DNA from 2 places in the Robertmurraya mesotrionivorans genome. Region 2 is predicted to be linked to the other one. Evidence: predicted binding sites of a transcription regulator. Region 2 holds the regulator's gene; the other holds the start of a gene.
What was found. The regulator NrdR, encoded in region 2, represses ribonucleotide reductase genes. The targets are predictions, from matches to a motif close to AACACNATATATNGTGTT.
Positions count from the first base shown of each region.

Region 1 (3,426 bases), 280 kb from region 2:
TAAATGTAGAGGAATGCATCATGATTGAGCCAACAGAAACAGAGTCGAAGGAAACTCTAGATGCATTTATCGAAGCAATGATCCAAATTGCAAAGGAAGCAGAAGAGAACCCTGAAATCGTTCAAGAAGCACCACACACAACAGTTGTTGGAAGATTGGATGAAACGACAGCTGCGAGAAAGCCGATTTTAAGGTATCAAGCTTAAATATATGTAGAAACAAGCACGAGATTTCTTGTGCTTGTTTTTTTGAAAACATAAGGATGTGGGATCTACGTTGGAGTTTAGTGCCCGTGATATCCAGATATTAGTGGGATGGGTGAACTAAATTCAAACAAAAAAGGATTCCGCTCTAAAGAGCTAGGAATCCTTTCTTCTTACTTCACTTTAATTTTACCAGACCACTTTTTGAATCCGCCTTCAAGGTGAGAAAGATCTTTATAGCCTTTACGGTAGAGTGTTTGTGCTGCACGGCCACTTCTCATCCCACTTTGGCAATATAGATAAACCGGTTTGTCAGGACGAATTTCTTTCATGCGCATTTTAAATTGCGATAGAGGAATGTTTCTAGCTCCTAAAATATGTCCTGCTTCATACTCATTCGGTTCACGCACATCAATTAGTTGAGCTTTTCGATAGCCTTCACGGAATTGTTGTTCATTCAGTGTTTTTACAATTTTACGTTGGTAGAGCCAAGTAATCACAGAGTAAGCGATAATGGCAACTACTAGTATAAGGATAAAATAAAGAGTATCCATAAAGTTACATGTCTCCTTTCGAACAAGCATCACGCCAAGTTATATTATATCGGTGTTGAGACTTTGGGTAAAGAGGAACAACTTAATTTTTGAGTACATGTTACTTTCATTCACTCGTTTCTTTTGATAAGCTAATAGAGCTAGATTTCAACATTAGAAAAAGAGGTTTCATTATGAACAAAGAAATATGGGGTTTCATTGATTCAGGAGAAGGATCTCCTTCTTTTAATATGGCATTGGATGAAGCATTACTTGATTGGCATAGTAAAGGAGAAATTCCACCAATTATCCGTTTTTATGGCTGGAATCCGGCTACACTTTCTATAGGATATTTCCAAAAGGTTGAGAAGGAAATAGATCTTGATAAGGTGAAAGAACATCATCTCGGTTTTGTACGTAGACCAACCGGTGGGAGAGGAGTACTTCATGACCAAGAGCTGACCTATAGTGTTATTGTGACAGAAGAACATCCCGACATGCCTAAAACGGTAACAGAAGCATACCGTGTGATTTCTGAAGGAATATTAAAAGGGTTTCAGCTACTAGGGTTAGATGCTTACTTTGCGGTTCCTAAAACAGCAGAGGAAAGAGATTCTCTAAAAAATCCTCGTTCAGCTGTTTGCTTTGATGCTCCAAGCTGGTATGAACTCGTTGTAGAGGGAAGAAAAGTGGCAGGAAGTGCGCAAACAAGACAAAAGGGTGTTATTTTGCAGCATGGTTCGATCCTACTAGATATAGATGAAGATAAGCTGTTTAGTCTTTTTAAATATTCGAACGAAAGAGTAAAAGAACGGATGCAAAAAGCCTTTAAAAACAAGGCTGTGGCCATAAATGAGATTAGTTCAAGAAAAATAGACGTAGAAGAAGCCAAACATGCTTTTAAAGAGGGATTCGAACAAGGGCTAAATATAGAATTGCAACCCTTTGAATTATCGGAAGAGCAGCTAGAATATGTTCATAAACTAGCGCGCGAACGTTATGAAAGTGATGAGTGGAATTTTAAAAGATAAGCGTCGAAATATGTCGCTTTTCTTTTTTTTGTAAAGTTATAGGAAAAAAGCCTATAGTACGTAGGTTTGTCTCATTGTTAGAAAAAGCAAGGAGCGAAATTTGTTAAATTTTATCGCTTTTGCTCGAAAATCTACAAAAATCATCTCTTTTCGCTAGATTCTTAATTTTTTTGAGTTTGACAAATTTGCTGGCGTTTGACCTAAACACAATATATAGTGGTTGTTTTGGAAAAATATATACTATATGTAGACAATATAGTTGATTTCACAATTGGACTGTGGTAATTTAAGAATATTCCTAGCTGCGCTAGATTCTGGATTTCTATTAGTAGTTTTTTACAGAATAGATTAAAAGAAGTATTTGTATATTTTAAAGGAGTTGTGTGTATGTCTGTTGCGTTTAGAAAAAAAATGAATATTGATGTCGAGAGCTTAAACAAGGACATTAGCTTGTTTCCTCAGGTGCATCCAGTAACCCCAGATATGAAGATTACTCATAAAGGGGTATCAAGACTTGTTATGCTTGACCGTTATACATTTAAAGATACGGAAAAGCTAACATTATCGAACGGAGATTTTGTTGTTCTTACAATTAAAGAAGATCCAAAGTTTCCTGCTAGAGGTCTTGGATTTATTCTTGAAATTGATTGGGACCTAAAGATGGCTAAAGTGCTTGTTGATGAGGAGTTTAGAGGTGTTCTAGATGACCCGGAAGAAGCTAGTACAGGAGTTATCAATCGTTCGCTTGATGTCATTGAAAAGCCATTGGAAGTGTTCTATGAGCAAATTGCGAAACGCAACGCAACAGGCTTGGCTTCAGTAGAGAGAACAGAAGAAAAGAAGGCTGAATGGTTCCAGAAGTTTTACCAGGAACTAGTTAACTTAAATTTCATTCCAGCAGGACGAGTTCTTTATGGAGCAGGTGCTGGAACAGAAGTAACATTCTTTAATTGTTATGTTATGCCATTTGTTCAAGATTCTCGTGAAGGAATTTCAGAGCATCGTAAGCAAGTAATGGAAATCATGAGCCGTGGTGGCGGAGTTGGAACGAACGGTTCAACTTTAAGACCTAGAAATACACTTGCTCGTGGAGTAAACGGTAAATCATCTGGTTCAGTATCATGGTTGGATGATATTGCAAAGCTAACTCACTTGGTTGAACAAGGTGGGTCGCGCAGGGGCGCCCAAATGATCATGTTAGCGGACTGGCATCCTGACATTATTGAATTTATTATTTCAAAAATGCAAAACCCAAGAATTCTTCGTTTCTTACTTGAGACAACAAAAGATGAAACGATTAAAAAATATGCGAAAGAAAAACTAAAGTTTTCTCCTCTTACAGAGAGTGAGCGTTCTATGTACCAAGGAATCGCAAATTATAAAACTATTCCAGGTCATGGTGGTTTTTCTGAGAAAAACATTGCAGACGCTGAAGAAAAGCTTGCTACTGGAGGAAATTTCTCCGTTCATAACTCAGAATTCTTAACAGGCGCAAATATTTCTATCTGTTTAACGAAAGAGTTTATGGAAGCAGTTGAAAATGATACTGCGTACGAACTTCGTTTCCCAGATGTGGAAAGCTATAATGCTGAGGAAATGAAGATTTACAACGAAGAGTGGCATAAAGTCGGGGACGTTCGTGAGTGGGAAAAACAAGGC
Region 1 is NZ_JBPCCH010000001.1:457,696-461,121, forward strand. Features, by position in the region: gene gcvPB (aminomethyl-transferring glycine dehydrogenase subunit GcvPB) at 1-206, shown strand, start outside; gene ACRX5O_RS02310 (rhodanese-like domain-containing protein) at 377-757, opposite strand; gene ACRX5O_RS02315 (lipoate--protein ligase family protein) at 931-1,767, shown strand; gene ACRX5O_RS02320 (vitamin B12-dependent ribonucleotide reductase) at 2,155-3,426, shown strand, end outside.
Region 1: ACRX5O_RS02320 (vitamin B12-dependent ribonucleotide reductase) is a predicted target of NrdR. The motif match lies at 1,971-1,988, and genes of this name have one in related genera.

Region 2 (3,426 bases):
TCTTTGGAGTTTGTTTTACTGTTTGCTTCCCCTCAGCCCAGTCTAAGTATTGTCGATGTTCTTTTTTAGCAAGTTCCATTGCCTCAGACACCGTCTGGACCCTTTTACGCGCCCAATGAGAGGCAATTTTGTCCACATAAGCCTTCGTCAACTTCATATCTGTTTTTAATAATACGTACTGAATGAGCACGTTCACCACGCCAGGAAGAAGCTTTTGTTGGAACATGACATCTTCAACAATTTGCAAATCACTTTTCGATGGTTCTCCCCCACCAGATATATCAATTAACAATTGTCGAGGAGACGTTTTCTCAAGGTATTGAACCAATTTCTCTTCTTGAGTTTTAGGCTCCACAGTTGTTGTAACATGTGGAAGTGGTTGTATTTTATCTATTAATAACGGGAGTTGGTCAGAAAAGTTAAGCTGATACCAATCTCTAGCTGATTTTCTAAGTTCATCAATTTGAATTTCACTTGATTCATCAACTGCACTAATTACAATGTTTTTCATTTGGATCGGGTCAATCCCATAGAGGAAGGATAGTTTCGCAATTGCTTCTCGCACCTTTTTATTGATGGCACGTTTAGGAACAAGTACTTCTGAAAGCCCTGCAAATAGCAGGTCAAAATCAAATTGTGCTTCATCAACCTTAATTGTCTCAGGGTTCACTCGATCGAAGTATACACGTTGCTCTTCAAGTTTCAGGTCATCTACCAGATGTGATGAAGGGTTACCTGGAACAGCAGAGTCAAATACTTCTTGAAACGACCTTGTAACATTCTCGTACTCATTTTCTTTTCCCAAGAAATGTTCATCACTAAAAAACCTTTTAAGTTTTAAAAATTGATTTTTACCTACTTTTCGATACAAATACACGTTAAGCATGCCATCTAGAAAAAACTGACTAGGTGTTAAAGGCGGCTTTATTTCATATACAAATGATCGAAGCCCTTCCTCTGTTCGCACATACGTGGAGAGAAGGCCAATTCCTTCTAACTTTAGACGGGCATCGTAAATTTGTTTTAAATTACTATCCATCACGTTCATAAGAGCATGATGTGAACTACCATCTGATGATAAGCGGTTCTCGTCTATTTGCGACCAAAGGGTCATATAGAGACTGTATGCTATCGGACCAATCAGTGGCTGATATAAAAGTGTCAGCACCTTTCGATCATACTCAAATAACAAACCATTTGAGGCCACCTCATAGCGATCCACTGGTAGCATTTCCTGCCAATGCTGAGCCATAGGCTTCATTTCCTCTCTTAACAACAAACTTCCCTACTAATCCTTTTTTATTAATTCCTTCAATTCTTCAATAAAGACGTTAATATCTTTAAATTGTCTATATACAGAGGCAAATCTTACGTACGCGACCTCATCTAATTTTGCTAAACGATCCATAACCATTTCTCCAACTGCTTCACTCTTTATTTCCGATACTCCATGACTGCGAAGTTCTTTTTCTATATCGGAAGTAATTTTTTCTAATTCAGGCAAAGCAACAGGTCTTTTTTCACAAGCTTTAATCAGACCACGTAGAATCTTATCACGGCTAAATTCTTCTCTTGTTCCTTCCTTTTTTACGACAATCAAAGGAATTTCCTCTACCTTCTCAAAGGTTGTAAAGCGAAAGGAACATTTCTCACACTCTCTTCTTCTGCGAATCGATCTATTTTCATCGACAGGTCTTGAATCGAGAACACGAGTATGATTATTTTGACATGCAGGACATTTCATAACATCAACTCCGAAACAGAATGGATTCTGCTGAATCTAACACTATCTTATTAAAACTTCATTTGTAGTACAAGCAATTCTATTCTCCTGCGTGTTTTCCAACACCAATATACGGATGCTTCTTATCTAGCTCCTGATAAATACGAGTGATTTCTGCTTTTAAGCTTGGGTATGCTCCCAACAGCACCGTTTGCTCAGTGGAAACATTTATATCTACAGCCGTCTCATAAGGCTTAACCGTTATAATCGTAATAATGGCAAACATTTTCTTTCCACGATTGATTTCAACTGCAATTTCCCCGTGGTCAATTGAATCGCTTACCACTTTTGCATGCTGATCATTTTCAATGATTTCTTTTACAGATTGAAACAAAGATTGGAGATTTACTCGATAATATCTCGTTCTAAGCTGTTCCTCGACATGATTTTCTTTTGTTTCGCATTGCCTATTAAATTGTCTAAACACCTGTTTCACAAATGACATAATTATTCCTCCAAATCGAAAGATGTATGTACATATATTTTAACCTAAAAGGACTAGCAATGTTAATGTTTCAATAAAAGAGAAATTAAAAAGAGGTGTATAATATACACCTCTCGAATTTCATAAGTTTTGTAAGCTACGATTATAGTACTTTCGCTTTTGCTTGTTTAACTTGAACAGGACCCATTCCACGAGGAATTTCGATGTTCTCACGAGTTTGAGCACCTAATGCTTCAGCGATATAGTCTGCAGCGATATTAGGATCCATGTCTCCACAAGTATACACATCAATACTAGCATAGCCATGTTCAGGAAAGCTGTGAATAGTTAAATGTGATTCAGAGATAATAACAACTCCACTCACACCTTGTGGTGCAAATTTATGAAAAGCAACCTCGCGAATTTCAGCACCAGATTTTAATGCCGCATCTGCAAAAATTTGCTCAATTTGCTCCATATCATTTAACTTTTCAAAATCACAACCCCATAACTCAGAAATAACGTGACGACCCATAGTTTCCATATTCAAATTTCCCCCTTTAACCATTTTTACTACAGTAACTGAATTTCCCTAATTTTTTGGATTATAACTACCACGGGGGAAAGTTAGTCCAAAGAGGTCCTAACCCTTTAAGTAGATATAGATTCCAAATTTCAAGAAGTTCACGATGACTAGTATACTTTGTTTGTTTTTTTTTTGCAATAATGTATTTAAAAAATCTTTACAAAAAAGAGGAAAAGTAAAATCCCTTTCTTCTATTTCATACAAAAAATCAGTCTTCTGAGGGTATCCCAGAAGACTGACTACTTACAACGAGCTTACTCGTTTTATATTATTTTCTGAAGCTAAAGAAAGTTGATTAGCCACATGCTTCGTTAGATCAACGACACGACAAGAATAGCCCCACTCATTATCGTACCATGCGAGAACCTTTACCTTGTTCGCACCTATAACCATTGTAGACAACCCATCAACAATCGCAGAGTGTTCATTGGTATTAAAGTCAACCGATACTAGTGGCTCTTCTGTAATGGCGAGTATCCCCTTTAGTTCATCCTTGGAGGCTGTTTCGAATACATCATTTATCTCATCTATTGTTACTTCTCGCTTTAAATCAACAACTAAATCAACTAATGAGACATTGGTTGTAGGAACTCTTAATGACATTCCATGCAGCTTCCCTTTCATTTTAGGTAG
Region 2 is NZ_JBPCCH010000001.1:174,405-177,830, reverse strand. Features, by position in the region: gene ACRX5O_RS00875 (replication initiation and membrane attachment family protein) at 1-1,252, opposite strand, end outside; gene nrdR (transcriptional regulator NrdR) at 1,289-1,744, opposite strand; gene ACRX5O_RS00865 (hypothetical protein) at 1,824-2,228, opposite strand; gene speD (adenosylmethionine decarboxylase) at 2,371-2,751, opposite strand; gene ACRX5O_RS00855 (glyceraldehyde-3-phosphate dehydrogenase) at 3,037-3,426, opposite strand, start outside.